Regions from separate parts of the Streptomyces sp. NPDC001927 genome, predicted to be linked through region 3. Evidence: riboswitches for the same ligand, from Rfam matches in the RefSeq annotation. Region 3 holds a riboswitch; each other region holds the start of a gene.
What was found. Region 3 has a riboswitch for cobalamin ahead of cobN (cobaltochelatase subunit CobN). Riboswitches for the same ligand answer to the same signal wherever they lie in the genome.
Positions count from the first base shown of each region.

Region 1: another riboswitch for cobalamin. It lies ahead of ACWCO8_RS32650 (cobalamin biosynthesis protein); the one in region 3 lies ahead of cobN (cobaltochelatase subunit CobN).
Region 2: another riboswitch for cobalamin. It lies ahead of ACWCO8_RS36230 (energy-coupling factor ABC transporter permease); the one in region 3 lies ahead of cobN (cobaltochelatase subunit CobN).

Region 1 covers NZ_JBSFEN010000014.1:60,735-70,800, reverse strand. Annotated here, with positions in the region: gene ACWCO8_RS32675 (ZIP family metal transporter) at 1-456, shown strand, start outside; gene ACWCO8_RS32670 (cobyrinate a,c-diamide synthase) at 459-1,823, opposite strand; gene cobO (cob(I)yrinic acid a,c-diamide adenosyltransferase) at 1,817-2,425, opposite strand; gene ACWCO8_RS32660 (putative cobaltochelatase) at 2,425-4,452, opposite strand; gene ACWCO8_RS32655 (cobyric acid synthase) at 4,661-6,169, opposite strand; gene ACWCO8_RS32650 (cobalamin biosynthesis protein) at 6,166-7,143, opposite strand; cobalamin riboswitch at 7,179-7,319, opposite strand; gene ACWCO8_RS32645 (hypothetical protein) at 7,467-7,688, opposite strand; gene ACWCO8_RS32640 (inorganic phosphate transporter) at 7,701-8,966, opposite strand; gene ACWCO8_RS32635 (alpha/beta hydrolase) at 9,397-10,066, shown strand, end outside.
Region 2 covers NZ_JBSFEN010000018.1:60,112-70,177, reverse strand. Annotated here, with positions in the region: gene ACWCO8_RS36260 (hypothetical protein) at 1-101, shown strand, start outside; gene ACWCO8_RS36255 (PadR family transcriptional regulator) at 196-729, opposite strand; gene ACWCO8_RS36250 (oxidoreductase) at 762-2,795, opposite strand; gene ACWCO8_RS36245 (ATP-binding cassette domain-containing protein) at 3,004-3,852, opposite strand; gene cbiQ (cobalt ECF transporter T component CbiQ) at 3,849-4,598, opposite strand; gene ACWCO8_RS36235 (energy-coupling factor ABC transporter substrate-binding protein) at 4,608-4,985, opposite strand; gene ACWCO8_RS36230 (energy-coupling factor ABC transporter permease) at 4,985-5,683, opposite strand; cobalamin riboswitch at 5,713-5,908, opposite strand; gene ACWCO8_RS36225 (PTS-dependent dihydroxyacetone kinase phosphotransferase subunit DhaM) at 6,000-6,404, opposite strand; gene dhaL (dihydroxyacetone kinase subunit DhaL) at 6,401-7,015, opposite strand; gene dhaK (dihydroxyacetone kinase subunit DhaK) at 7,024-8,016, opposite strand; partial or broken gene ACWCO8_RS36210 (MmyB family transcriptional regulator) at 8,400-8,727, opposite strand; gene ACWCO8_RS36205 (hypothetical protein) at 8,838-9,038, shown strand; gene ACWCO8_RS36200 (flavoprotein) at 9,035-9,574, shown strand; gene ACWCO8_RS36195 (S-(hydroxymethyl)mycothiol dehydrogenase) at 9,797-10,066, shown strand, end outside.
Region 3 covers NZ_JBSFEN010000004.1:283,819-293,884, reverse strand. Annotated here, with positions in the region: gene ACWCO8_RS11905 (precorrin-2 C(20)-methyltransferase) at 1-705, opposite strand, end outside; gene ACWCO8_RS11900 (precorrin-8X methylmutase) at 702-1,337, opposite strand; gene ACWCO8_RS11895 (cobalamin biosynthesis protein CobG) at 1,352-2,617, opposite strand; cobalamin riboswitch at 2,663-2,797, shown strand; gene cobN (cobaltochelatase subunit CobN) at 2,837-6,445, shown strand; gene ACWCO8_RS11885 (suppressor of fused domain protein) at 6,451-7,029, opposite strand; gene abc-f (ribosomal protection-like ABC-F family protein) at 7,040-8,662, opposite strand; gene ACWCO8_RS11875 (alpha/beta fold hydrolase) at 8,839-9,705, shown strand; gene ACWCO8_RS11870 (nucleoside hydrolase) at 9,709-10,066, opposite strand, start outside.

The DNA.
Region 1 (10,066 bases), on a different contig from region 3:
GCGGCCGGCGAACGCGTGCCGCAGGTCGGGCTCACCGCGGCGGGGGCGATGGTCGCCCACAGCCTCATGGACGGCATCGCGCTCGGCGCCGCCTTCCAGGTCGGCGGGGGCATGGGCGCGACCGTCGCGCTCGCCGTCATCACCCACGACTTCGCCGACGGGTTCAACACGTACACGATCACCAGCCTCTACGGGAACGCCCGGCGCAAGGCGGTCCTGATGCTGGTGGCGGACGCGGCCGCCCCGATCGTCGGCGCGGCGTCCACGCTGCTGTTCACCCTTCCGGAGGAACTCCTCGGCAGCTATCTGGGCTTCTTCGGCGGCGCCCTGCTCTACCTCGCCGCCGCCGAGATCCTCCCCGAGGCCCACCACGAACACCCGGCCCTCTCCACCCTGCTGTGCACGGTGGCGGGCGTCGGCTTCATCTGGCTCGTGGTGGGTGTGTCGGGCGGCTGATCTCACGCGGCCGGCCCGTTCCCGCAGTGCGCGACGAACCGGGCCGCCGCCTCCGGGGCGCCCGCCCAGTGGGTGTGCACATAACTCGCGTGCACCCCGCCCTGGACGAAGCCCTCCACGCGCCGCTCCGGCTGCCGCAGCCCCCAGGCCGCCTGGGCACCGGCGCCCGGCTCGATCACGGTCCGGTGGAACTCGTGCCCCCGCATCCGCGCCCCGTTCGCCGCGAGCGGACTGTCGCTCACCGCCACGGCGTCCCGGTACCCGAGCGTCAGCCGCTCCGACATCCGCGCCTCCGCGTCGAGCACCCCGCACATGGGCCGCCCGTCCAGCGAACGCGCGAGATACAGCAACCCCGCGCACTCGGCGGCCACCGGCGCACCGGACCCGGCCAACTCGGCGACGGCCTTCCGCAACGGCTCGTTGGCGGACAGCTCGGCACCGTACATCTCGGGGAACCCGCCCCCTATGACAAGCCCGGAGGTCCCCTCGGGCAGCGCCTCGTCCCGCAGTGGATCGAACGTCACCACCTCGGCCCCGGCGGCCGTGAGCAACTCGGCATGCTCGGCGTAGGAGAACGTGAAAGCGGCTCCTCCGGCGACGGCCACCACGGGGCGTGCCCGCCCGACGGCTTCCACCCGAACGGCGCCCACGGGGTCCCAGACCTCCCCGGGCATCGGCGGAGCCGACCGCGCCAGGGCCCACAGCGCATCCAGGTCGCAGCCCTGGAGCACCTGCTCCCCCTGCGCGGCAACCGCCTCGACCGCGGCGGCCTGCCGCTCGGCGACGGGCACAAGACCAAGGTGCCGAGACGGCGTCGCGACCGAAGGCGCCCGCCGCAGCACCCCCATGACCGGCACCCCCGACCCGCCGAGCGCCTCGCGCAGCAGGTGCTCGTGCCGGTCCGACGCGACCTTGTTGAGGATGACCCCGCCGATCCGCACCTCCGGGTCCCAGGAGGCGAACCCGTGCACCAGGGCCGCCACCGACCGGGACTGCGAGGACGCGTCCACGACCAGCACCACGGGCGCCCTGAGGATCTTCGCCACCTGCGCCGTCGACGCCAGCTCGCCCTGGTCGGCAGCCCCGTCGTAGAGGCCCATGACGCCCTCGACGACCGCCAGGTCGCAGCCGCGCGCCCCGTGCTCGAAGAGCGGTGCGATCAGCCCCGTACCGCACATGTACGCGTCGAGGTTCCGGCCCGGCCGCCCCGTCGCGAGCGCGTGGTAGCCCGGGTCGATGTAGTCCGGGCCGACCTTGTGCGGGGAGACCGCGAGCCCACGGCTCGCGAACGCGGCCATCAGGCCGGTCGCGACCGTGGTCTTGCCCGCGCCGGAGGACGGCGCGGCGATGACGAGACGTGCTACCACTCGATGCCCCGCTGGCCCTTCTGACCCGCGTCCATCGGGTGCTTCACCTTCGACATGTCCGTGACGAGATCCGCGAAGTCCACGAGCTCCTGCGGGGCGTTGCGGCCGGTGATGACGACGTGCTGGTGACCGGGCCGGTCGCGCAGGACCTCGACGACCTCCTTGGTGTCGATCCAGCCCCAGTGCAGCAGGTAGGCGAACTCGTCGAGGACGTAGAACTTGTACTTCTCCTCGGCGAGGTCGCGCTTGACCTGCTCCCAGCCCTCGCGCGCCTTGTCCTCGTGGGACTGCTCGCCCTCGGCGACCTCGCGCTGGATCCAGGACCAGCCCTCGCCCATCTTGTTCCAGGTGACGGTCCCGCCCTTGCCGGTCTCGCCGAGCGCCTTGAGGGCGTTCTCCTCGCCGACCTTCCACTTGGCGGACTTGACGAACTGGAACACCCCGATCGGCCAGCCCTGGTTCCAGGCGCGCAGCGCCATGCCGAAGGCGGCGGTCGACTTCCCCTTGCCGACGCCGGTGTGCACCATCACCAGCGCGCGGTTGCGGCGCTGACGGGTCGTGAGACCGTCGTCGGGAACGACGGTCGGCTGTCCCTGCGGCATTAAGCGGCCCTCCTCGTTGCGTGCTCTGCCTGTACGTTCCTGACGAGCCCGGCGATCGAGTCGGCGCGCAGCTCGTCCAGGGTGACGGCCGTGCCGCCCAGTTCGCGGGCGAGGTTCCCGGCGAGCCCGAGCCGTACCGGACCGGTCTCGCAGTCCACGACGACGGCCGCCGTGCCGTCGGCGGCGTGCAGCCGCGCGGCGCGGGCGGCGAGCGCCACCGGGTCGGCGCCGCCGCCGGTCGCCCGGCCGTCGGTGACGACCACGAGCAGCGGCCGGCGCGAGGGGTCGCGCAGCCGCTCGACGCGCAGCACGTCATGGGCCTTGAGCAGCCCCGCCGACAGCGGCGTACGGCCGCCCGTCGGGAGCTGTTCGAGCCGGGCCGCGGCGGCGTCGACCGACGACGTGGGCGGCAGGGCCACCTCGGCGTCCCGGCCCCGGAAGGTCACCAGGCCGACCTTGTCGCGCCGCTGGTAGGCGTCGAGCAGGAGCGAGAGCACCGCGCCCTTCACCGCGCTCATCCGCTGCCGCGCCGCCATCGAACCGGAGGCGTCCACGGCGAAGAGCACCAGGTTCCCTTCCCGGCCCTCGCGCGTCGCCTGCCGCAGGTCGTCCCGGCGGACGACCAGCCCGGGGCCGCTCCGCCCGCGCGCCTTCTGGTGCGGGGCGGCGGCGTGCACGGTCGCGGTCAGGTGCAGCTTGGTCAGCGCGCCCCGGGGCCGCACGGAGCCGGTGGTCCTGCCGTGTTCGGTACGGGCCCGGGAGCGCCGCCCTGCCGCGCCCTCGCCGAGCCCGGGGACGCTGAGCATCTTCGTACGGAACGGCTCGGCGGCCTTGACGGCAGCCCGCTCCCCGGCGCCTCCGGGCCCCTGGGGAGCCGGCGCGGGGGCCTCGTCGGGCCCGGAGTCCTGGGGGACGCCGTCGTCCGGCCCTTCGCCCTGGGGCGGAACACCGCCGCCGGGACCGCCGCCGGGGCCCCCGTCCGGACCCGGATCCGGATCCTCGTCGCCCTCGTCCTCGCCCTTGAACCGCTCCAGGGTCTCGTCGAGCTTGTCCTCGTCGAGCCCCGGCGCGTCGAACGGGTTCCGCCGCCTGCGGTGCGGGAGCGCGAGCAGCGCCGCCTGTCGGACGTCCTCGGAGCTCACCTCCGTGCGCCCGGCCCACGCGGCGAGCGCGGTCGCCGTCCGGGCCATCACGATGTCCGCGCGCATGCCGTCCACCTCGAACGCGGCGCAGGTCGCGGCGATCTGGAGCAGGGCCGCGTCCCCGAGCGCCACGCGGGGCAGCAGCTCGCGGGCCGCGACGATCCGCTCGCGCAGCGCGGTCTCCTCGCCCGCCCAGCGCGCGGCGAACGCGGCCGGGTCGTCGTCGAAGGCCAGCCGCCGCCGGACGACCTCGACCCGCTGCTCGGGCTCGCGGGAGGCCGCTACCTCGACCGTGAGGCCGAACCGGTCCAGCAACTGCGGCCGCAGCTCGCCCTCTTCGGGGTTCATCGTGCCGACGAGCAGGAAGCGGGCCGCGTGCCGTACGGAGACGCCTTCGCGCTCGACGTACGAGGAGCCCATCGCGGCGGCGTCGAGGAGCAGGTCGATCAGGTGGTCGTGGAGGAGGTTGACCTCGTCGACGTAGAGGATCCCCCGGTGCGCGTCGGCCAGCAGGCCGGGCTCGAAGGCCTTCACGCCTTCGGCGAGGGCCCGCTCGATGTCGAGCGCACCGACGAGCCGGTCCTCGGACGCGCCGACGGGCAGCTCGACCATCCGCGCGGCCCGCGCGGCGGCCGGGGCGGTCTCGTGCGGCCCGTCCGGGCAGCCGGGGTCGGGCGAGCCCGGGTCGCAGCTGAACCGGCAACCCGCGACGACGGGCACCTCGGGCAGCAGGTCCGCGAGCGCCCGCACGGCGGTCGACTTGGCGGTCCCCTTCTCGCCCCGCACGAGGACCCCACCCACCGCCGGACTCACCGCGTTGAGCAGCAGCGCGAGGCGCAGGTCGTCCATACCGACGACGGCGGTGAACGGATACCGGGTGCTCATCGGGTGGTCCTCTCTTCGAGTTCGGTTCGTGGATGGGTCTGAATTCTCAGCGGGCCGGTGGCCGCCGACGGCGAGTCACCGCCCACCAGGGCCACCCGCAGGTGTCTGTCAAAGCCGCACGGGTGGTGCGGGTGGGAGCCCAAGCCCGGCCGGAGGCCGGGCGCAGTCCCACCGGGCCGCGCCCGGCCTCGCACCGGCCGGCCCCCACTCACGGCGCCCCCGGCGGCACGAACGGCAGCCCCGCGGGCGCCCCGTGCTCGATCAGGCGCAGCAGCGCGTCCGTGTCCGCGTGTTCCTCGATCAGGTCCCCGAGCCGGTCCAGCTGCTCCTCACGGAGCGTCCCGAACGACGTGTCCGGGGCCGGTACGAAGCGCCGCCCGGCCGCCGCCGCGACCTCCCGCAGGAACGCCCGGCGGAACCCGTCGCTCTCCAGCGAGCCGTGCCAGTGGGTGCCCCAGACCGCGCCGACCCGGCACCCGTCCAGGAACGGCTCCCCGCCAAGCACCTCCGCGACCCCGTGGTGGATCTCGTACCCCTCCACCCGCTCACCGAGCGCCTCGCCGACCGGCCGCGCGAGCGTCTTCTCGGCCGCGAACCGGACCCGTACCGGCAGCAACCCGAGCCCGTCGACCGTGCCCGCCTTCGACTCGACCTCGTCCTCGATCCGCTCCCCGAGCGCCTGGAAGCCGCCGCAGATGCCGAGCACCGGCCGGCCCTCCGCCGCGCGCCGGGCCAGGGCGTCCGCGAGCCCGCGTTCGCGCAGCCACGCCAGGGCCTTCACCGTGCCCCGGGTGCCCGGCACGACCACCAGGTCCGCGTCGACCAGCTCCTCGGCCCGGTCCACGAACCGCACGACGACGCCCGGTTCGGCCGCCAGCGCGTCCACGTCCGTGAAGTTCGACATCAGCGGCACCGCGCACACCGCGACCCGCAGCACGTCCGCGCCGACCGGCGGCGCGACGACCGACTCGCGGACCGCGCCCCGCAGGGAGACCCGAAGGCCGTCCTCCTCGTCGATGCCGAGCCCGTGCGCGTACGGCAGCACGCCGTACGTCCGCCGCCCGGTCAGCCCGAGCAGCATGTCGAGCCCCGGCTCGAGCAGGGTCACGTCGCCGCGGAACTTGTTCACGAGGTAGCCCGCGATCAGCTCCTGGTCCTCGGGCGCGAGCAGCGCCGTCGTGCCGAAGAACTGGGCGAACACCCCGCCCCGGTCGATGTCCCCGACCACGAGCACCGGCAGCCGCGCGGCCCGCGCGATGCCCATGTTCACGATGTCGGTCCGGCGCAGATTGATCTCGGCCGGACTGCCCGCCCCCTCGCAGATCACGGCGTCATACGTGCCCCGCAGCTCCTCCAGGCACGCCATCACCGGCTCGAAGAGCTCCTTCTGCCGCCCTCCGTGGTAGCCGCGCGCGCTCAACTCGCCCACCGGCCTGCCCATCAGGACGACCTGGCTGGAACGGTCGCTGCCGGGCTTCAGCAGGACCGGGTTCATCAGTGCGGTCGGCTCGACCCGGGCCGCCTGCGCCTGCATGGCCTGCGCCCGGCCGATCTCCGCGCCCTCCCGGGTCACGAAGGAGTTCAGGGACATGTTCTGCCCCTTGAACGGGGCGACCTTCACGCCCTGCCGGACCAGCCAGCGGCAGATGCCCGCCGTGACGACGCTCTTGCCCGCGTCGGACGTGGTCCCCGCGACCAGCAGCCCCCCGCCTCTCATGCCGCCCTCCGCTTCGCCGCACGCGCCTTCAGCGCGCCCGCCACGATCCGTCCGCCCACGCAGGCCGCGAGCGTGAGCCCGGTGACCCGGCGCGAGAGCCGGACCGCCCGTTCGATGTCCGCGACCTCCACGGCCCGTCCCTCCCCGTTCAGTACGGGCCGGTGCTCCACCCGGCCGCCGTACGACAGCGTCCCGCCGAGCCGTACCCCGAGCGCCCCCGCGAACGAGGCCTCCACCGGGCCCGCGTTGGGGCTCGGGTGCTTCGCCGCGTCCGCCTTCCAGGCGCGTACCGCCCCCCGCGCATCGCCCCCGGCCACCGTCGCGAGCGCGGCCGTCAGCCGGGCGCCCGGCCAGCCGGCCACGTCGTCGAGCCGGGCCGAGGCCCAGCCGAAGCGCCGGTACCGCGCCGACCGGTGGCCGACCATGGCGTCCAGGGTGTTCACGGCCCGGAAGGCGACCAGGCCCGGTACGCCCGCGACCGCGCCCCAGACCAGGGCGCCCACGACGGCGTCGGAGGTGTTCTCGGCGACGGACTCCACGACCGCGCGGGCCATCGCCGGACCGTCCAGGGAGTGCGGATCGCGCCCGCAGAGATGGGGGAGCCGTTCCCGGGCCACGTCCAGGTCGCCGGCAGCGAGGGCGCCGCCGATCGCGCGGGCCTCCCGGCCCAGCGTCGTCCCGCCGACGACGGCCCACACGGCGGCGGCGGTCAGCGCGGCGGAGGCGCGGGGGTGGTCACGTACGGTACGGGCGGCCAGCGCGGCGGCGCCCGCGGCGCCCGTCACGCAGACGGCGGTGTGCAGCGCGCCCCACCCGCGGTGGTCGCGCCAGAGCAGCTTCTCGACGGCGCCGGCGGCGCGGCCGAACGCGGCGACCGGGTGGCCGCGGCGGGGGTCGCCGAGGATCAGATCGGCGGCAAGGCCGGCGGCCGCGCCGTAAGCGAATACACCTGGGGCAGCACTGCGGCCGGGCATGGCGCTGTGTCCTCACTCAGGGTCCGCGCCCTGGCTCGACGTGACCGGCGGCGAGAGTTCCTGGCTCCCGGGGAGCGACTCCCCGGTCACAGTGGCGGGACCGCGCCGGATTCGCACCGGGCTTCCTCTGATTGCCGCCGTAATGGCCCCGGAAGTCCACCACGTGTGCGAACACCCGTCAACTCACGCTTGACCTGCGGCGGGACACTGTGCGCAGCACCACACGGAACCCACGGGGAGCCCGGCGCGGACCTCCGTGAACGACGACCGGGCGGGCCGCACCCGAAGGTGCGACCCGCCCGGTCGGCGGCGCGGGATCGTCGTCAGGCGACGATCAGATAGATGCCGTACGCGACGGCCGCTGCGCAGAGCGCGAAGCAGGCGTACGCGCCGGTGCGCGCCATGGCCGCGGAGCCTCCCTGAGCCGCGGCTTCCTCCTGCTTGGAGAGGCCGACGATGCCGAGGGTGAAGAGGCCCACGAGGGCGACGGTCGCCACGAGGCTGACTCCGAAGACGGAGCCGAGAGCTGCCCAGTCGATCTTCATGGTGTCCGTTCCTTACACCGCGGCCGAGGCGGCGGGGGCTGCCGGGTCCGTGGGGGCCGGCGAGGGGATGGTGGTCTTGAGGTCGTCGTCCGCGGCGGTGGCGAACGAACCGGCCGGGGCCGGCGGGGTGACGGCCGCGATGGCGGTGGTCACGACGCCCGCGGGCTCGCCGTCGATCTCGTCGGCGGTGACGTTGTGGTGGTCGACCGGCTTGCGGCGGGAGAGCGCCCAGATGACGGCCGAACCGGCGATCAGGAGGACCGCGACGACGGCGACGCCCCAGCTGCCCTGCTTGGTGAGGAACTCCGCGCCGGCGCCGACCAGGCCCGCGGCGGGCAGGGTCAGACCCCAGGCGACGAACATCCGGGTCGCGGTCGACCAGCGGACGACACCGCCCTTGCGGCCGAGGCCCGCGCCCATCACGGCGCCGGAGCAGGACTGGGTGGTGGAGAGCGAGAAGCCCAGGTGCGACGAGGCCAGGATGACCGTGGCGGCGCTGGTCTGGGCGGCGAAGCCCTGCTGCGGCTGGAGGTCCGTGAGGCCCTTGCCCATGGTGCGGATGATGCGCCAGCCGCCGAGGTAGGTGCCGAGCGCGATCGCGACACCGGCGGAGACGATGACCCACATCGGAGGGTTGGAGCCGGGGGCGAGGACGCCGCCGGTGACCAGGGCGAGGGTGATGACACCCATGGTCTTCTGCGCGTCGTTGGTGCCGTGCGCGAGCGAGACGAGACCGGCGGACGCGATCTGACCGGCGCGGTAGCCCTTGGCCTTGGCCTTGGTCTCCTTCTTGGCGCCGATCTTGTACGTCAGCTTGGTGGCCGCCATCGCGGCGAGGCCGGCGACGAGCGGCGCGGCGATCGCGGGGATCAGGACCTTGCTGACCACGGTCGAGCCGTTGACGGCCGACCAGCCGGCCGACATCACGGCCGCGCCGATGAGTCCGCCGAAGAGGGCGTGGGAGGAGCTGGACGGCAGACCCAGGAGCCAGGTCAGCAGATTCCAGAGGATGGCGCCGACGAGCGCCGCGAAGATCACTTCGGTACGAATGCCCTGTTCGTTGATGATCCCGCCGGAGATCGTCTTGGCGACCTCGACGGACAGGAACGCGCCGACCAGGTTGAGCACGGCGGACATCGCCACCGCGGTCTTGGGCTTGAGTGCACCGGTCGAGATGGTCGTCGCCATCGCGTTGGCGGTGTCGTGGAAACCGTTCGTGAAATCGAACACGAGAGCTGTCACGACCACAATCGCGAGCAGCAGCGTGATGTGTTCCATTTACCCAGGCAATCGTTTGACGTCAGTGGCTGGACGAACGTAGGCAACCTGAGTGAACGGAAGATGAACTGAGCCGGGCGGTGCGGTGTCCCAAATCGGGGTCTGGGCATTCCGCTTGACCCGCGCGAGGGCTTCCCGTGAACGCTCTGTCCACGATGTGGGCACCCCGGACCCCGGGTAATCCCGGCCGTCACGGGACGCGAGGGGCGGCGTCCGCTTCGTCCCGGCTCGCCCGTGTCAGTCCGTGGACGCGCCGAGACGTACGCCGCGCGGCCCGTCAGCCCACCGGGGGACCCCGGAAGGAGACCCATGTCACTCTCCCGGGGAACGACGAGGGGGCGGCGAGGGGCGGCGACCGGCGACGACCGTGGACGGACACGGGCGGGTTCGTCCGGTGGCAGCCCCGGCCCGACCTGTCGACACTGGGACCGTGCGCCCCGCTACAGCGACGGCAGCGGCCGTCACCACTCTGCTCGGTGCCGGTGCGGCCGCGCTCGCGGCCGGCCGGTACGCCGGTGACATCGCCCTGAAGGCGACGTCCGGACGGCCCCTGCCCGGCGACCCCCGGCTCACCGTGCACGCCACGGGCCCCGGCCAGGTCACCCTGACCCGCAGCCTCGCCTCCCTGCGCCCCGGTACGTACGGGATCGAGGGCCCCGGCGTCCACGCGGTCGTCGGCCCGGTCCTCGACCGCGTGCCGCACACCGCCGACACCGTCGTACGGCGCCTGGAACGCGTCGAGCACGGCGACCTGGGCCCCGGCGCCCGGGTCCGGCTCACGCCCGAGCTGCACAGCGGCACCCCGGAGACCGCCCTCGGCGTGGCCCAGGAGGACGTCGAGATCCCCGGCGAACTCGGCTCCCTGCCCGCCTGGCTCGTCCCCGGGCCGCGCTCCACCTGGGTCATCGCCCTGCACGGCATCGGCACCACCCGCCGCCACCCCCTGAACCTCGTCCCCTTCCTCTCCCGCCGGCAGATCCCCGTCCTCTGCCTCTCCTACCGGGGCGACGAGGGTGCGCCGCAGTCCCCGGACGGCCTCGGCCACCTCGGCGACTCCGAGTGGCGCGACGTCGACGCGGCCGTCCGCTACGCCGTCCGCC
Region 2 (10,066 bases), on a different contig from region 3:
CGAAGAAGGGCGCGCACGCCCTCCAGGAGCTGTCGTCGGTCGCGCAGGAGGCCGTGTCGCCGATCGTCAGCTGGCTGAGCGGAAAGAAGAAGAAGCACTGACGCGCTAGCCCGCACGCAGGGGAAGGCGCCTGGCAGGCACGAGCCTGTTCAGGCGCCTTCTCGCGAGCGCGGTGTCCGGAGCACCCTGACGGGCTCAGCCCTCCAGCTCCGCGAGCGCCTGAGTCAGCCACTCCACCCAGAAGCGTTCCAGGTCGATCCCGCCCCGCAGGACGAGATGGCGCAGCCGGTCCGGTTCGGTCTCGCGGCGCGCGGGCGGGAAGTCCCGTACCTCGATCGCCCGGTACTCGTCCAACTGCCGCTGGTGCAGATCGAGATGGCGGCGCAACTCCTCGCGCATGCCCGGTGCCTCGACCACCGCCGCCGCCCGCATCCGCAGCAGAAGGGCGGAGCGCAGCGGCTTCGGGTCCTCGGTGCGGGCCACCCAGTCGGCCAGCTCCGTGCGGCCCGCGGGCAGCACTTCGTACTCCTTCTTCTGGCCGCGCGCCGGCACCGGAGCGGGCAGGGCGCGGATGTGCCCCGCCTGCTCCAGCTTGCCCAGCTCGCGATAGATCTGCTGGTGCGTGGCGGACCAGAAGTAGCCGATCGAGCGGTCGAAGCGGCGCGTCAGTTCCAGGCCGGAGGACGGCTTCTCGAGCAGCGCCGTGAGGATCGCGTGCGGGAGGGACATGCACGCATCCTAGGTTCGGACCGTCGACGCGATCACAGGGTGGCGGCGAGCCGCGTGCCCTGGTCGATCGCGCGCTTGGCGTCCAGTTCGGCGGCCACGTCCGCCCCACCGATGAGGTGCGGCGTACGGCCCGCCGCGACGAGCTCCTCGTACAGACCGCGGCGCGGCTCCTGGCCGGTGCACAGGACCACGGTGTCGACCGGGACGACCTGCGGCTCGCCGTCGACGGTGAGGTGCAGGCCCTCGTCGTCGATCCGCTCGTACGCCACGCCCGCGACCATCGTGACGCCCCGGTGCTTCATCTCCGCACGGTGGATCCAGCCGGTCGTCTTGCCGAGACCGGCGCCGACCTTGGAGGTCTTGCGCTGGAGCAGGTGCACCTGGCGCGGCGGCCGCGGCCGCTCGGGGGCGCGCAGCCCGCCCCGGCCCTCGTACGAGGTGTCGACACCCCACTGCTTGAAGTACGTCTCGGGGTCCTGGCTCGCGCCCTCGCCGCCGTCCGTGAGGTACTCGGCGACGTCGAAGCCGATGCCGCCCGCGCCCAGGATCGCGACGCGCTCGCCGACGGGCGCGCCGTCGCGCAGGACGTCGAGGTAGCTGACGACGCTCGGGTGGTCGACGCCCTCGATCTCCGGGGTGCGCGGCGTGACGCCGGTCGCGACGACGATCTCGTCGTACCCGTTCAAGTCACCGGCCGATACCGGGGTGTTCAGCCGGACCTCGACCCCGCGCGCGTCCAGCTGGACGCGGTAGTAGCGGAGCGTCTCGTCGAACTCCTCCTTGCCCGGTACGCGCTTGGCGACGTTCAGCTGGCCGCCGATCTCGTCCGCCGCGTCGAACAGGGTGACGGAGTGGCCGCGTTCGGCGGCGGAGACGGAGAAGGCGAGACCGGCCGGGCCCGCGCCGACGACGGCGATCCGCTTGGCGAGCCGGGTGGGGGAGAGAACCAGTTCGGTCTCGTGGCAGGCGCGCGGATTCACCAGACAGGAGGTGATCTTCAGGCTGAAGGTGTGGTCCAGGCAGGCCTGGTTGCAGCCGATGCAGGTGTTGATGGTGTCGGAGCGGTCCGCGGCGGCCTTGGCGACGAAGTCGGGGTCGGCCAGGAAGGGGCGGGCCATGGAGACGATGTCGGCGCGGCCCTCGGCGAGGATCCGCTCGGCGACCTCGGGGGTGTTGATGCGGTTGCTGGTGACGAGCGGGATGCTCACCGAGCCCATCAGCTTCTGGGTGACCCAGGTGTACGCGCCGCGCGGGACGGAGGTCGCGATGGTCGGGATCCGGGCCTCGTGCCAGCCGATGCCGGTGTTGATGATGGTCGCGCCGGCGGCCTCGATCTCCTTGGCGAGGGAGACGACCTCTTCCAGCGTCGAGCCGCCCGGCACCAGGTCAAGCATCGAGAGCCGGTAGATGACGATGAAGTCGTCGCCGACCTGCTCGCGGATCCGGCGGACGATCTCCAGCGGGAAGCGCACCCGGTTCGCGTAGCTGCCGCCCCAGCGGTCGGTGCGCTGGTTGGTGGCGGAGGCGATGAACTCGTTGATGAGGTAGCCCTCGGAGCCCATGACCTCGACGCCGTCGTACCCGGCCGCCTTGGCGAGCTCGGCGCAGCGGGCGTAGTCCTCGACCGTCCGCTCGACCTCGGCGTCGGTCAGCTCGTTGGGTACGAAGGGGCTGATCGGCGCCTGGATCGCACTCGGGGCGACGAGGCCGGGGTGGTACGCGTACCGGCCGAAGTGCAGGATCTGCATCGCGATCCGCCCGCCCTCGGCGTGCACGGCGTCGGTGATGAGCCGGTGCTCGGCGACCTCCTCGTCGGTGGTCAGCTTGGCGCCGCCGTCCCACGGCCGGCCGGCCTCGTTGGGCGCGATGCCGCCGGTCACGATGAGCCCGACGCCGCCGCGGGCGCGCTCGGCGTAGAAGGCGGCCATGCGCGCGAACCCGTTCTCGGTCTCTTCGAGACCGACGTGCATGGAACCCATGAGCACCCGGTTGGGCAGGGTGGTGAACCCGAGGTCGAGCGGGCTCAGCAGATGCGGGTACGGGTTCGGGGTCGGGGTCGCGTTCATGGGGGCGCCTCCTCGCGCAGGGTGGTCACCCTTGTTGTAGGCGACCCCGACCCTGTTATGCAACTAGTTGCAGAAGGCTGGCCACGTGATCTGCGCTACTACTCGGTAACCACCCTGCGCGATGACCGAGGCATTCGGAGCTCTCCTCGGTATCCGCTCCACTCGGTATCCGCTCTCCTCGGCATCCGCGTACCGGCCGGTATCCGCGCTACTCGGTCACTGCCGTCCCCGCCCACACCGCGAGCTCCTCCGCCGTGCGCGGACCGGGCGCGTCCGGGGCGAGCAGGCCGTGGGCGCGGAGGAGGCGGGTGACCGCCATGCCCCACGGGCGGCGCAGGCGGGCCGCGTCCAGGAGCGCGTCGTCGGCGAGCAGCGTCTCGATGGGGCCCGTCCGCAGGCCCTCCGGGGTGAGGACCGCGGCCTCGTCGGCCCAGCGCAGCGCCAGGTCGACGTCGTGGGTCGCCATCACCAGCGTCGTACCGGCGTCGCGCAGCCGGCCGAGCACCTCCAGGAGCCGCTCCTGCCCGTGCGGATCGAGCCCGGCGGTCGGCTCGTCCATGATGAGGACCCGGGGGCGCATCGCCACGGCGCCCGCGATCGCCGCCCGCTTCCGCTGCCCGTACGAGAGCAGATGCGTCGGCCGGTCCTCAAGGGCGACGATGTCCAGCGCCTCCAGGGCCTCGCGCACCCGGAGCCGTACCTCCTCCTCCGGCAGCCCCAGGTTCATCGGCCCGAACGACACGTCCTGCCCGACCGAGGCCGCGAAGAGCTGGTCGTCCGGGTCCTGGACCACCAGCTGCACGGTCGTCCGCAGCCGCGTCAGCCCCTTCCGGTCGTACGACACCTCCGTACCGTCGAGCCGGAGCGACCCGCCGCCGCAGCGCAGGCCGCCGCTCAGCAGCCGCAGCAGCGTCGTCTTGCCGCCGCCGTTGCGGCCGAGCAGCGCGAGCGCCCGGCCCTCCGGCACGGCGAAGTCGACGCTGTCGAGGACGACCGGGCCGTCCTCGTAGGCGAACGTGGCCTTCACCAGTTCCACGACAGGGGGTGCGGGGCTCACGGCAGGGACCTTTCCAGTACGAGAGTGAGGGCGACGAGCCCGGTGAGCAGGCCGGCCGTCGAGGCGAGGAAGCGGCCCGAGACCGCGGCCTCGGGCACCAGGACGCGCAGCGTCCCGTCGTAGCCTCGCCCGGCGAGCCCGGTCTGCAGCCGCTGCGCCCGGTCGAAGGCGCGGACGAACGCCGTCGCGCCGAGCCCGGCGAGCGAACGCCAGGTCGCCGCCCGGGTCGTCAGCCCGAGGCGGGCCGCCTGCGCCTGTCGGATCTTGGATAGGGAATCCAAAAGGAGAAAGCTGATCCGGTACATCACGAGCGCCACGTCCACCACGGGCGCCGGCACCCCGGCCCGTACAAGCCGGGGCAGCAGGTCCGAGACGGGCGTCGTGAAGGCGAACAGCAGGACGCCCAGGGACGCCGACGAGGTCCGCAGCAGCAGCTCACCGGCGCGGACCGGCCCGTCCTGCGCGAACACGACGAGCCCCCGCGCCCCGCCCACCTCGAACAGGAGCGGGATCGCCCCCGTCACACAGAAGCCCAGCGGGATGCGGAACGCGCGCCACAGCTGACGCCCCGGCACCCCCGCGGGACCGAGGAGGACGGCGAGGGTGGCCGCCGCGACCAGGACGGCACCCGGCCACGGCGGCAGACAGACCGCGCACAGTGTCAGGCCGAAGCCGAGGACGGCTTTCTCGCACGGGTGACGGCGGCGCCAGCGACTGCTGTGCGCCGCCGCGTCGATCGGCAGCACCGGCGGCGGTTACGCGTCGCCGGACACTGCCGAGCCGGACGCTGCCGCGCCGGACGCCGCCCCCGACCGCAGCGCCTTCGCCTCGGCGCGGGCCTCGCCCTGCTTACGGCCCCGGTGCACGCCGAAGTAGTACGCCAGCACACCGGCGCCGAGCGCGGCCTGCAGGGCGAACAGCGCCGACTCGATCTCGCCGGAGGCCGGCTCGTACAGCGGGCTGAACCACGGCTCGTAGTCGGGAGCGATCTCCGTGATCGCCGCCTCCGCCTCGGCGTCCGCGCCCGCGAACGGCTCCTCCTTGTGGTCGCCGAGGCCCAGGACCAGCGGGAGCACCGCAAGGGCCGCGACGACGAGCAGGAGCAGGGAGTTGATCTTCGCGTTCCGGCTCATCAGACGCTCGCCTCCGCGTTCTCGTTCTTCTTCCGGGACGGGAGCAGGACCCCGAGCCGGGTCAGGTCCGCCTTGCTGGACTGCGTGAGCAGCCGCATCACGAGGACCGTGAGCAGACCCTCGCTGACGGCGAGCGGCAGCTGCGTGACCGCGAAGATGGAACCGAACTTGGCCAGCGCCCCGACCACACCGCTGCCCGGGTCGGGGAAGGCCAGCGCGAGCTGGACGCTGGTCACGCAGTACGTCGACAGGTCCGCGACGAACGCTCCGAAGAACACGCTCACCATGAGCGGCACGTCGAACCGGCGCAGCAGCCAGTACGTACCGAATCCGGCCCACGGCCCGACGATCGCCATCGAGAACACGTTGGCGCCGAGCGTGGTGAGCCCGCCGTGCGCGAGCAGCAGCGCCTGGAACAACAGGGTGATCGTGCCCAGGACCGCCATCACCGGCGGACGGAACAGGATGGCGCCCAGGCCCGTACCGGTCGGGTGCGAGCAACTGCCCGTGACCGACGGGATCTTGAGCGCGGACAGGACGAACGTGAACGCGCCGGACGCGCCGAGCAGCAGAGTGGACTCGGGGTTGGCCTTGACCTCACGGGTCAGCGCGCGGACGCCGTGGACGACGAAGGGGGCGGACGCGACGCCCCAGGCGGCCGCGTGCAACGGGGGTAGATACCCCTCGGCTATATGCATGGTTGGGAGACCCTCTCCAGCACCTCGTGGATGGACAACGCACCTTGGCCGGTCTCCTGGCTGACGGGTCATGCCGCCGCGGCTCCGCCTTCCCACACCGCCGCGGTCTCCCGCGGTGGTCCAGTGGCTTCCCCGGAGGGATGGAGCCGGACTTCCCGATCACAGTGGCGAGGGCCGCACCGGTACCGCACCGGTTTCCCGTACACCAAGGCGCTGTGACATTAGTGGGTTGACCAGGTACATCACAACACGGGTACGCCCCGGGACGGTGTGCGACAGATCTCCGCGCGCCCCCTCACCCCCTCGTTCCCCTCGCTCACTCCTTCCGGTACGTGTACGCCTCAGCCGCCGCGGCCGTCACCGCGTCCAGGTCCCCGCCCGCGCTCGCGGTGACGAGCGCGGCGACGGCACCTTCGACGAAGGGCGCGTCGACGAGACGCGCTCCCTCCGGCAGCTCGTCCCCCTCGGCGAGGAGCGCCTTGACGGTCAGGACGGCGCTGCCGAGGTCGACGAGGAGGGCCACGCCGGCGCCCCCGTCGACCGCCTTCGCCGCCTCGACGATCCGCTCGGAGCTGGTGCCGAGGCCCCCGTCGGGGGTGCCTCCGGCGGCGGCGACCGGCGCGGTCGCCCCGCCGCCTGCGAGCCCCCGGGCCAGGGCGGCGACGGAGTCGGCCACGGCCGCGCTGTGCGAGACGAGCACGATGCCCACCTGACCGGTCATGCGGCGGCCACCTCCGCGAGCGCGGCGATCAGCAGCGCCGACGACGTCGCCCCGGGGTCCTGATGCCCGACCGACCGCTCGCCCAGATAGCTGGCCCGGCCCTTGCGCGCCCGCAGGGGTACGGTCGCGAGGGCGCCGGCCTCGGCCGCGTCCCGGGCGGCGGCGAAGGAGGTGCCGAGCGCCTCGGCGGCGGGCACGAGCGCGTCCAGCATCGTCTTGTCGCCGACCTGGGCCCCGCCGAGCTGACCGACGGCGGCGACCCCGGTGGCCAGCGCCGCCGCAAGGTCCTGCCGCGTCACCGTGCCGGCGTCGCCGAGCGCCTTGCCGGTACGGCGCAGGAGTGTCCCGTACAGCGGCCCGGACGCCCCGCCGACGGTGGAGATCAACTGCCGCCCGGCGAGGACGAGTACGGCCCCCGGCGTGGCGGGCGGCTCCTTGTCCAGCACCTCCGTGACGGCGGCGAAACCCCGCTTCAGATTGGCACCGTGGTCGGCGTCGCCGATCGCCGAGTCGAGCTCGGTGAGCCGGTCGGCCTCCCGGTGGACGGCGGCAGCGGCGGCGCCCAGCCACCGCCGGAAGAATTCGGCATCGAACTGTTCGAGCGAGTCCATTTCCACCCTCACCGACCCCACCGCAGGGCGGCCGTCTGAACGGGCGCGTCCCAGAGCCGCAGCAGCTCCTCGTCGGCCTCGCAGAGGGTCACGGAGCAGCCCGCCATGTCGAGCGAGGTCACGTAGTTGCCGACGAGCGTACGGGCGACGGGCACCCCGCGCTCGGCAAGGACGCGCTGCACCTCGGCGTTGAACCCGTACAGTTCGAGCAGCGGCGTGGCCCCCATCCCGTTCACCAGGGCGAGGACGGGACCGGACGGCCGCAGGTCCTCCAGCACGGCGTCGACAGCGAAGTCGGCGATCTCGCGCGAGGTCATCATCGCGCGCCGCTCCCGCCCGGGCTCGCCATGAATCCCGATGCCCAACTCCAGCTCACCCTCGGGCAGTTCAAAGGTAGGACTGCCCTTCGCGGGAGTAGTGCAGGCACTCAAGGCCACGCCGAAACTCCGGGACCGCTCGTTCACCCGCCGCGCGATCGCCTCGACCCGCTCCAGAGGCGCCCCCTCCTCGGCGGCGGCCCCGGCGATCTTCTCCACGAAGAGCGTCGCCCCGGTGCCGCGCCGCCCGGCGGTGTACAGACTGTCGGTCACGGCCACGTCGTCGTCGACGAGCACCTTCGCGATCTGGATGCCCTCGTCCTCGGCGAGCTCGGCGGCCATCTCGAAGTTGAGGACGTCACCGGTGTAGTTCTTGACGACGAACAACACCCCGGCCCCACTGTCGACCGCGGCGGCGGCCCGCACCATCTGATCGGGCACGGGCGAGGTGAACACCTCCCCAGGACACGCGGCCGCCAACATCCCGGGCCCCACAAACCCCCCATGCAACGGCTCATGCCCGGACCCACCCCCGGAAACCAGCCCCACCTTCCCGTCGACGGGCGCGTCCCGCCGCAGCACGACCCGGTTCTCCACATCGACACGGAGCTCAGGATGCGCGGCGGCCATTCCGCGCAGGGCATCGACGACGACGGTCTCCGGGACGTTGATCAGCATCCTCATGGGTTACCTCCTGGTGAGATGAGCAGGCGAGCCACTGAGCAGGGTTCTTGCAGGTCAGGTCATGTGAGGCGAGTTGTTGATCTCGGCGGTGCGGGGCGCTGAAGGGCGGTTCCGGGCGGTACTGATGCTGACTCCACGCTGACTTTGCTGGTGAAGCGTCAGGTTCGTGTGGTGCGAATGAGCTTTGCGAATGCGCATCATGGCGCAATTATCGACCCGAGGTCGTGGGTACGCACCGGTGCGTCATCGGTTGGATGCGGGTGGTTCCGGTGCCACGCTGATTGCGGGCTTCGAGGAATCACGGGACCGCGCAGTATTGCGCGTCGGACGGAGCGTAGACGGGACTGTGGACCCGGCCAGCCTCGCGCCTGTGACTCCATCACTGTGCCCTCCACGTGCGATGACTGCGCGGTGAGGGTGACCGTTCCGACCTGTGGGTGCTGAAGGTCTTGTGCGCGGGCTTACGGCCGGTGACTTCGTAGCGTTCCCATAGTCCCGCGAAGTCGGGGCTCCTCAGGAGGAGTTCGCCGACGAGGTTGGTCAAGTCGGAGGCGTCTGGGGTGTCGGGGGTGGTGCCGGCGACGGAGCACAGGCGGGCGACGCATGCGGTGATCTGACGGCCCCAGTCGGGGAAGAGCTGACGGGCGACGGGGTGGAGGAAGAGGCAGCGGGCCAGGTTGCGCTGTTGACCGGCCATTCGTCCAGGCCGGCGCATTCCGCCCCCGCGTCCGCGGCGCCAGCGTGATGGTGGTCGACTGGTGCGCTGTCCTCTGGCCCACGCATAGATTGGACCGGTTAGGGCGAGGCATGAAGGGGAGCGCATGACGCAATCGTTGGAGATCACGTCGATCGGGACCGTGGTCGGGGGGCGGGTCGAGCCCACGGACGACCACTGGGGAGGGCAGGCGATCATCCGTCTGCACCCGGACTTCCAGGAGATGGGACCGAGGGGCGACGTACGCGAACCGAGCTGGCCGGCGGAGATGCTCGCGGACTACTGGCGCTCAAGGGGACTCGCGTGACGGATCCGCAGCGCAAGCCGTTCCTGTACGTCGTCGTCTGTGCCGCCGGGATCGCCGACGAGGTCGGCAAGCTGATCACGGTGGCACAGGAGCGAAACTGGGACGTCGGCGTCATCGCCACTCCACATGCCCTGCCCTTCCTCGACGTCCCTGCGATCGAGACGCAGACCGGCTTCGGGATCCGTTCTGCCTGGAGGGCGCCGGGTGACGATCGGCCCCTGCCGCCGGCGGACGCCATCGTGGCCGCCCCCGCGACCTTCAACACGGTCAACAAGTGGGCCGCGGGCTTCGCCGACAACCTCGCGCTGGCCCTCCTGTGCGAGGCGTACGGAATGGGCATCCCCACCGCTGTCCTGCCGTACGCGAACTCCGCCCTGGCGGAGCACCCGGCGTACCGGCGAAGCATCTCCGAACTTCGTGAGATGGGGGTCTCGATCGGTAGCTACGACCCGCACCGCCCAGAGGCAGGAGGCGGTGGCTTCCGCTGGGAGGAAGCGATCGAACTGCTGGCACCGCACATCCGGTCGAGGCGATGAGCTGAGCTGCTACCCGCGAAGGCCGCCGACGAAGGTCGGCCAGGGTGCCCGGTCCCGCGGTGGTTCAGGCCGGCGGAGCCCATGTCGCCGTGACGGGCAGCCCGATCAGCAGCGAGGATGGTCTCGCTGCGGATCGGGCGCAGTCCTGCGCGGTCGGAGTCGCTGCCTGCGACACGGCTTTGGCGCGCAGGCCCCATTCACGACAACGGCAAGGTGGACAGGGTGTCCCAGCAAGTTCAAGCAGTGATCGCACCGGGCAAGAACGAGCCTGTCAGGGTGGAGACGATCATCGTTCCGGACCCCGGCCCCGGCGAGGCGGTGGTGAAGATCCAGGCGTGCGGGGTGTGCCACACCGATCTCCACTACAAGCAGGGCGGCATCAACGACGACTTCCCGTTCCTGCTCGGCCACGAAGCCGCGGGCGTCGTGGAGTCCATCGGTGAGGGCGTCACCGACATCGCCGCTGGGGACTTCGTGATTCTCAACTGGCGT
Region 3 (10,066 bases):
CACCGAGAAGTACGGGACCGTCTCCGGGTCCACGTCCGCCAGGATCTCCGTCCGCTCGCCCGCCATGAACGCCCGCTCCACGTACCGCGCGTCCTCGAGCCGGCCCGCCCGCTCCAGGGCGCGCCGCACGGTCGGGAACGTCCGGCCGAGCTTCATCACGACCGCCGAGTCGGTGCCCGCGAGCCGGGCCGTCAGCTCGTCCTCGGGCAGGGTGCCGGGGATGATCGTCAGGACCTCCTCCGCCTCGCACAGCGGCTCCCCGAGCCGGGCGGCGGCCGCGCTGACCGAGGTGACACCGGGGATGACGGTGGTGTCGTAGCGGTCCGCGAGCCGCTTGTGCATGTGCTGGTACGAGCCGTAGAAGAGCGGGTCGCCCTCCGCGAGCACGGCGACCGTGCGACCGGCGTCCAGGTGGGCGGCGAGCCGGGCGGCGGCCTCCGCGTAGAAGTCGTCGAGGGCGCCCCGGTAGCCGCCGGGGTGGTCCGTGGTCTCGACCGTGAGCGGGTACATCAGCCGCTCCTCGATCTGGTCGGCCCGGATGTGCTCGGCCGCTATCGAGCGCGCGATGGACCGGCCGTGCCGGGCCGAGTGGTACGCGATCACGTCGGCGCCCGCGATGGCCTTGACGGCCGCGAGCGTGAGCAGCTCCGGGTCGCCGGGCCCGAGGCCGACCCCGTACAGCTTGCCGGTCGTGGACCCGCTCATGCCTGGATCTCCGCTTCGTGGGCGAGGGCGTTGATCGCGGCGGCGGTCATGGCGCTGCCGCCGCGCCGGCCGCGTACGACGAGGTAGTCGAGGCCGAGAGTCTGGGCCGCCAGGGCCTCCTTGGACTCGGCGGCGCCGATGAACCCGACCGGGATGCCGAGGACGGCGGCGGGCTTCCCCGCGCCCTTGGCGACCATCTCCAGGAGGTGGAAGAGGGCGGTGGGCGCGTTGCCGATGGCGACGACGGAGCCTTCGAGGCGGTCGCGCCAGAGTTCGAGGGCGGCGGCGCTGCGGGTGGTGCCGAGTTCGGCGGCGAGCGCGGGCACGGACGGGTCGGAGAGCGTGCAGACGACCTCGTTGTCGGCGGGCAGCCGCTTGCGGGTGACGCCGCTGGCGACCATCTGGGCGTCGCACAGGATCGGCGCGCCGGCGCGCAGCGCGGCACGGGCGCGGGTGACGACCTGCGGGGAGTGCGCGATGTCGCGGACGAGGTCGGTCATGCCGCAGGCGTGGATCATGCGGACGGCGACCTGGGCGACGTCGGCGGGCAGCCCCCCGAGGTCCGCCTCGGCGCGGATCGTGGCAAAGGACTGGCGGTAGATCTCCGCGCCGTCCTTCTCGTAGTCGAACATCCTGGTGCTCTCGCTCATCTCGTGGTTGCTGAGGGGACGCGGGCCGCCGCGACGGCTTCGGGGAGGTCGGTACGGAGGGTGGGGCGCCCGGCCACGAGGTACGCGCCCTCGCCGGTGGCGACGACGTCGACCCACGCGGGGGCCTGCGGGTGACCACAGCGCCGCTCGCACCCGGAGAAGTGGACGGGGAGCCCTCGGTGGCCGGGAACGTCGCCCGGGACGGCGTCCGCGCGCACGTCGGCGAGGGACTTGGCGCAGCCGGGAAGCCCGGTGCAGGCGCCGACGCCGGCCCAGGGGGAGCGGGGGTCGGTGATGAGCCCGTACGCGTCGAGCTCACCCAGCCGGCGCGCGACGGCGCCTTGGTCGGCGAGGCCGGTGACGACGGCCCCGCGCCAGGGGGTGAGCCGCACCGCGCCCCCGCTCGCGGCGAGCGCCCGCAGCTGGGCGGCGCTCAGCCGCCCGAGGGGCGCGAGGACGTGCAGGGCGTGCGGGCCGAGGGGGCCGGGGGTGGGTGGGGCAGCGGGTGGGGGTTCGGTCGCCGGTACGGGCTCCGCCTCGATCCCGGCCCCCGCGAGGGCGGCCGCCAGCTCCGGTTCGTGGCCCTCCGGCAGCTCCCGCACCCGCCAGGCCCCGTTCCCGGCGGTCCGGGCGGCGTCCAGGAAGGCGCCGGCTGCGGCGAGCGCGGCCCGGGGCGCGTCGGCGGCGGGGACGCGGACGAGCTGGTCGCCGACCCGTACCCGTACCGAACCCTCTCCTGCGATCAACGTCACATCTCCGCCGAGCCCGACCACATCGCCGCGCCCGTCGTCCAGGACGAAGAGGAACCGGCCGGACAGGGCCGCCGTCCAGGGCCGCGCGCACAGCAGCGCGTCCAGCTCGCGGGCCCACAACTGCACGTCACCGTGGCCGAGTCCGTCGAGCCCGGCCGCCGGCGAGGCCACTATGTTCCGGACCCGCTCATGGGTCTGGGAGGGCAGCAGCCCGGCCTCCGAGAGCCGCTCGGCCAGCTCGCCCCCGCACCCCTCACCGAGCCCGCGCAGCTCCACGTTCCCTCGGGAGGTGACACTGACTCGCCCGTCGCCGAGCTCCTCGGCCACCGAGGCCAGTACGAGTGTCTGACGTACCGTCAAAACTCCTGCTGGCAGCCGGAGTCGGGCGAGTCGCCCGTCGTCGGCGGCGTGCAGCCGAAGCGCCCCGGGGCAGGCGTCACCACGGTCCCGTATGGGCGGTTCGCCCGGGTTGGGTGTTGTGGGTGGGGTGGGCGGCATGGCGGCGAGCATACCCACGTCGTCAGCGGCCCAGACCCGGCCCCGAAGAGGCACGATCTACTATGCAGATCGGCATGGGGTCCCAGGACCCCGGGGAGGAAGCCCGGTGAGAATCCGGCGCGGTCCCGCCACTGTGAGCCAGGTCCCGTGAGGGGCCGGGTGAGTCAGGAACTCCCGCCGTCCAAACGACCACCCGGGGCGCGGACAACCCCGAGGAAGGCCTGCGCACGCATGCGAATTCTGTTGCTGTCGCACTCCGACACCGACCTGCTCAGCGCCCGCGCGGCCGGCGGTCCGGTCGCGTACCGGTTCGCCAACCCCTCCCGGCTCTCCCTGGACGACCTTCCCGGTCTCCTCGACGGCGCCGACCTCGTGCTCGTCCGGCTCCTCGGCGGGCTGCGGGCCTGGGAGGACGGCCTCGACGCGCTGCGCGCCGCCGGAAAGCCGCTGGTCGTGCTCTCCGGTGAACAGGCCCCGGACGCCCAGCTCATGGAGGCCTCCACCGTCCCCGTCGGCGTCGCCACCGAGGCCCACGCCTACCTGGCGCACGGCGGACCGGCCAACCTGGAGCAGCTCGCCCGGTTCCTCTCCGACACCGTGCTGCTGACCGGCCACGGCTTCGAGGCCCCGGCCGCCGCGCCGACCTGGGGGCCGCTGGAGCGCACGGCCCGGACGACCGACGGCCCGACCGTCGCCGTGCTGTACTACCGCGCCCACCACATGAGCGGGAACACCGCCTTCGTCGACTCCCTCTGCGAGGCGATCGAGGACGCCGGCGCCCGCGCCCTGCCGCTGTACGTCGCCTCCCTGCGCGCCCCCGAGCCCGAGCTGATCGAGACGCTGAAGCGCGCGGACGCGATCGTCACCACGGTCCTCGCCGCCGGTGGCACCAAGCCCGCCGAGGCGCAGGCCGGCGGCGACGAGGACGCCTGGGACGCGGGCGCGCTCGCCGCCCTCGACGTACCGATCCTGCAGGCGCTCTGCCTGACCGGTTCGCGGGCGGCCTGGGAGGAGAACGACGAGGGTCTCTCGCCGCTGGACGCGGCCAGCCAGGTCGCCGTGCCCGAGTTCGACGGCCGTCTGATCACCGTCCCGTTCTCCTTCAAGGAGATCGACGAGGACGGGCTCCCGGCGTACGTCGCCGACACCGAGCGCGCCGCCCGCGTCGCCGGGATCGCCGTGCGTCACGCCCGGCTGCGGCACATCCCGAACGCCGAGAAGAAGCTCGCGCTCGTTCTCTCCGCGTACCCGACGAAGCACTCCCGGATCGGCAACGCGGTCGGCCTGGACACCCCCGCCTCCGCCGTCGCCCTGCTGCGGCGGCTGATCGCCGAGGGGTACGACTTCGGGGCCGAGGACGAGATCCCGGGCCTGGTCTCCGGCGACGGCGACGAGCTGATCTACGCCCTGATCGAGGCCGGCGGCCACGACCAGGACTGGCTCACCGAGGAGCAGCTCGCCCGCAACCCCGTCCGTATCCCGGCCGCCGACTACAAGCGCTGGTACGCGACCCTGCCGCAGGAGCTGCGCGAGGGCGTCGAGGAGCACTGGGGCCCGGCGCCCGGCGAGATGTTCCTCGACCGGTCCCGCAACCCCGAGGGCGACATCGTCCTCGCCGCGCTGCGGCGCGGGAACCTGCTGATCCTCATCCAGCCGCCGCGCGGCTTCGGCGAGAACCCGATCGCGATCTACCACGACCCCGATCTCCCGCCGTCCCACCACTACTTGGCCGCCTACCGCTGGATCGCGGCGCGCGCCGAGGACGGCGGCTTCGGGGCGGACGCGATGGTCCACCTCGGCAAGCACGGCAACCTGGAGTGGCTGCCGGGCAAGAACGCGGGCCTGTCGGCCGCGTGCGGCCCGGACGCGGCGCTGGGCGACATCCCGCTCGTCTACCCCTTCCTGGTCAACGACCCGGGCGAGGGCACGCAGGCCAAGCGGCGCGTGCACGCCACGCTCGTGGACCACCTGGTGCCGCCGATGGCCCGCGCCGACTCGTACGGCGACATCGCGCGCCTGGAGCAGCTGCTCGACGAGTACGCGCAGATCTCCTCGATGGACCCGTCGAAGCTGCCCGCGATCCGGGCGCAGATCTGGACGCTGATCCAGGCGGCGAAGCTCGACCACGACCTGGGGATGGAGGACCGCCCGGAGGACGACGGCTTCGACGACTTCCTGCTGCACGTCGACGGCTGGCTCTGCGAGGTCAAGGACGCGCAGATCAGGGACGGTCTGCACGTGCTCGGCGGGGCGCCGGTGGGCGAGGCGCGGGTCAACCTGGTCCTGTCGATCCTGCGCGCCCGGCAGATCTGGGGCGGTACGCAGGCCCTCCCGGGTCTCCGTGAGGCCCTCGGCCTGGACGAGTCGGCCGCGACCCGGACCACCGCCGACGAGGCGGAGGCGACGGCGCGCGAGCTGGTCGAGGCGATGGAGGCGGCGGACTGGTCGGTGGACGCGGTCGCGTCGGTGGCCGAGGGTTACGGCCCCGATGTAGCCGCGGTCCTCCGCTTCGCGTGCGAGCAGGTCGTCCCGCGCCTGGCGGCGACGACCGACGAACTCACCCACGCCGTCCACGCGTTGAACGGCGGCTTCGTGCCCGCCGGCCCGTCCGGCTCGCCCCTCCGGGGCCTGGTCAACGTGCTTCCGACCGGCCGGAACTTCTACTCGGTCGACCCCAAGGCCGTCCCCTCCCGCCTCGCGTGGGAGACCGGCCAGGCGCTCGCCGACTCGCTCCTGGAGCGCTACCGCTCCGACAACGGCGAGTGGCCGACCTCGGTCGGCCTCTCCCTGTGGGGTACGAGCGCGATGCGCACGGCGGGCGACGACGTGGCGGAGGCCCTGGCCCTGCTGGGCATCCGTCCCACGTGGGACGACGCCTCGCGCCGGGTGAACGGCCTGGAGCCGATCCCGCTCGCCGAGCTGGGCCGCCCGCGCGTCGACGTCACGCTGCGCATCTCGGGCTTCTTCCGGGACGCGTTCCCGCACGTCATCGGCCTCCTCGACGACGCCGTACGGCTCGCTGCGGGGCTCGACGAGCCGGCCGAGGACAACTACGTACGGGCGCACGCGCAGGCGGACCTCGCCGAGCACGGCGACGAGCGGCGCGCGACGACCCGGATCTTCGGCTCGCGGCCCGGCACGTACGGCGCGGGCATCCTCCAGCTGATCGACTCGCGCGACTGGCGGACGGACGCGGACCTCGCCGAGGTGTACACGGTGTGGGGCGGCTACGCGTACGGCCGCGGCCTCGAAGGCCGCCCGGCGCGCGCGGAGATGGAGACGGCGTACAAGCGGATCGCCGTCGCCGCGAAGAACACGGACACGCGCGAGCACGACATCGCCGACTCCGACGACTACTTCCAGTACCACGGCGGCATGGTGGCGACCGTCCGCGCGCTCACGGGCACGGCCCCGGAGGCGTACATCGGCGACTCCACCCGCCCGGAGACGGTCCGCACCCGCACCCTGGTCGAGGAGACCTCGCGGGTCTTCCGCGCCCGCGTGGTCAACCCGAAGTGGATCGAGGCGATGCGCCGCCACGGCTACAAGGGCGCGTTCGAGCTGGCGGCGACGGTCGACTACCTCTTCGGCTACGACGCGACGACGGGCGTGGTCGCCGACTGGATGTACGACAAGCTGACGGAGACGTACGTCCTCGACCCGGAGAACCAGGCCTTCCTGAAGGAAGCCAACCCCTGGGCCCTCCACGGCATCGCCGAACGCCTCCTGGAAGCCGAGTCCCGAGGCATGTGGGAAAAGCCGGACCCCCAGACCCTGGCCGCCCTGCGCCAGGTCTTCCTGGAGACGGAGGGCGACCTGGAGGGTGACGGGGAGGACTGACGCCTTCAGGTCACGGGGGCGCGGTGCGGGTCGACGGGGTTGATCGCCGCCTCGTCGAAGAGCCGCTCCAGCGCCTCCGTGCCGTGCTCGCGGCGGTACGCGATCTCGGAGTCGGTCACCGGCAGCAGCCACAGGAAGCGGGCGGCCGTGCCGTCGGGCAGCGGACAGTGCTCCAGGTCGGGCCCGTGCAGGTACGGCAGGCTGACGAGCAGGTGCGTGCAGGCCGACCCGGGGAGCCACGGCTCGCCGATCGGCAGGCTGTGGCCGAGGTCCAGCGGACGGTCCGCCGGGTCCCGGTGATAGCTCACCACCATGGCGAGCAGGTCGGCGAAGCGGGGGTCGGAGACCGGCGCCGTCATGACGAACTCCAGGCCCCGGTCGTCCCCGCGGCAGCACCCCGCCGTCACATACGTCCAGGGGTCGTTCGGCCCGCCGGGCGCGACCTCCAGGACGCGGAAGCGCGGATCCGTCCCGCGCGTTCTGTCGGGCAGGGCATGGTCGACGGGGCGGACGGTCAGCCCGCCGAAGAAGCGCCTCACATGCGCGTTGAGCGCGGTGGTCACTGCGTCGTCGGCCTGGTGCACGACGGGCAGCCTAGGCGCCGCGCGCGGCGGACTCCTTGGCCGGGGCCAGTTCGAGTCGGCGGCCTCGGAAGCCCGCGCGGAGGCGGCGGTCGTGGGTGACGATCACGAGGGTGCCGGGGTAGTGGGCGAGGGCGGCCTCCAGTTCTTCTACGAGGGCGGGGGCCAGGTGGTTGGTCGGTTCGTCGAGGAGGAGCAGGTCCGCAGGGCGGGTGACCAGGTGGGCCAGTTCCAGTTTGCGGCGCTGGCCCGTCGACAACTCCCGTACGGGTACGGCCAGATCGGCTGCCTTGAACAGGCCGAGGCGGAGCAGCTCCTCCTCCCGGCCCGCCCCGAACGCCGTCGCGACCGTGCGGGGGTCGTCCGGGAGTGCGGTGTCCTGGCGGAGCATTCCGACCCGGGGCGGGGTCGTCACCGTGCCGCCGTCCGGGGCCAGTTCGCCCGCCAGGACCTTGAGAAGGGTGGTCTTGCCGGCGCCGTTCGGGCCGGTGACCAGGAGGCGTTCGCCGGGAGGCAGGTGGAGGGCGTCCAGGTGGAGGCGTCCCTCCACGCGTACGTCCGCCAGGGCGACCGGGCCCGCCGCCTCGCCCTCGATGGCGGCCGTGAAGCGGAGCGGTTCCGGCGGCGCGGCCACCGGGTTCTCGGTGAGCCGGTGGTGCTTCTCGCGGGCCGCCCGGATCCTGCTCATCGCGCCGTGCGCCCGTGACCGGGCCCGGAAGGCGCCCGCCCCGCTGAAGGCTGCCGGGGCCTTGCGCGGGATCGCGGAGAAGCGGTCGATGTTCGTGTCGGCGAGGGCCGAGTACCGCGCGAGCTCCGCCCGCCACTCCTCGTACTCCCGCTCCCAGCGCGCCCGTTCGGCCGCGCGGCCGGTCAGGTAACCGGCGTAACCGTTGCCGTAACGCCGTACCGTCCGCAGCTCGTGGTCGACCTCCAGGACCGCGGTCGTGACCCGGTCGAGGAAGGCCCGGTCGTGGGTGACGGCGACGACGGTCCCCCGGTGGGCGCGCAGCCGCTCCTCCAGCCAGGAAACGGCCTCGTCGTCGAGGTCGTTGGTCGGCTCGTCGAGGAGGAGTAGTTCGGGGTCGGCGGCCAGGGTGGCGGCCAGCGCGAGGCGCGAGCGCTGCCCGCCGGAGAGCGTGCCGAGCGGGCGGTCCCGGTCGAGCGGCGCGCTCTCGCCGAGCTGCCGCAGCGTCGTCTCGACCCGCCGGTCGGCGTCCCGGCCTCCGCGCGCCTCGTACGCGGCGAGCAGCGCGGCGTACCCGTCGAGGTCCCCGGTGCGGTCCAGGGCCGCCTCGGCCGCCCGGATCGCCCGCTCCAGCTCCCGTACGTCGGCGAGCGCGAGGTCGACGGCGTCGCCGATGCTCGCCGTGCCGGGAAGGTCCAGGGTCTGGGCGAGGTGGCCGAGACCACCGGGGGCCTCGACGGCGACGGTGCCGTTGTCGGGCCGCTCCAGACCGGCGAGGAGCCGGAGGAGCGTGGACTTGCCGGAGCCGTTGTCGCCGACGACGCCGACGCGTTCGCCGGGCCGGACGGTGAGGGAGACCCGGTCGAGCACGAGCCGGTCGTCGTAGCGCTTGGTGACGTCGGTGAGATGGACACGGAACAAGAGCGACTCCTGGAGTGGGCGACAGGCCATTCGGTGCGACGAGACGTCTCGTCTCGTTGTGCTCGACTGTAGGGCCCGGTGAGGGATTACGCAAGACGCTTCGTCTCGTCACCGCTCGCCACTTCTCGTCGGCTTCGTCGCGATGAGTTTTACGGCCGCCCGCTGTCTACCCCTTCGAACCGTGCGACACCTGAGGAGAAGGAACCATGGCCGAGATCGACACCCACACGCTCGACGCGACCGGTGCCACCCTGAGCTACGACATCCGCCCCGGCGGGTCCCCGACGGCGCCGCCGCTCTTCCTGATCGGTTCGCCCATGGACGCGAGCGGCTTCGGGACGCTGGCGTCCCACTTCGCCGACCGGACCGTCATCACCTACGACCCCCGCGGCGTGGCCCGCAGCGTCCGTACCGACGGCGCCGCCGAGACGACGCCCGAGGAGCACGCCGACGACCTGCGCCGGGTCATCGAGGCGGTCGGAGCGGGCCCGGTGGACGTCTTCGCCAGCAGCGGCGGCGCCGTCAACGCGCTCGCGCTCGTGGCCCGCCACGGCGACCTCGTGCGCACCCTCGTCGCCCACGAGCCGCCGACCGTACCCGTACTCCCGGACCGCGAGGCGGCCCTCGCGGCCTGCGCGGACGTCCGCGCCACGTACCTGCGCGAGGGGATGGGCCCCGCGATGGCCAAGTTCATCGCCATCAGCAGCCGGAAGGGCCCGTTCCCGGCCAACTGGGCCGACGAGCCCGCCCCCTCGCCCGCCGCCTTCGGCCTGCCGACCGAGGACGACGGCTCGCGCGACGACGCGCTGCTCGGCCAGAACATGCGCACCTGCACCGGCTACGTACCCGACTTCGAGGCGCTCCGCGCCGCGCCGACCCGCGTCGTCGTCGCCGTGGGTGCGGAGTCCGAGGGCGAACTCGCCCACCGCGCGGGCGTGGAGGTCGCCGCGGGCCTGGGTACCGAGCCCGCCGTCTTCCCCAGCCACCACGGCGGCTTCCTGGGCGGCGAGTACGGCCAGCAGGGCGCCCCGACGGAGTTCGCGAAGGCGCTGCGGGAGGTACTGGAGGGCTGACCCTCAGGCGCTGCGCTCCCCCAGGACCCGTACCGCGTCGATGACCAGCTCCCAGAAGCCCGGGACGTCGACCTCCATCCCCACCTCCGCGTTCGCCGGCCGGCCCGTCACCCCGTCCAGGTCCACGACCGTGGCGCCCCGGGTGTGCGTGCCGGTCAGCTCGACCGAGACCGCCGCCCGCACCAGGCTGATCAGCGACGGGTCGATCAGGTGCGCCACGGTGAGCGGATCGTGCAGAGGAGGGGTGTCGAACCCGTACACCTCGCGGTAGGTCCCGGCGAAGTACGTGAGCAGCTCGACGCAGAGCCGGGCGAGCGGCGTGCCGAGCGCCGCGAGCCGGGCGACGACCTCGGGCGTCGCC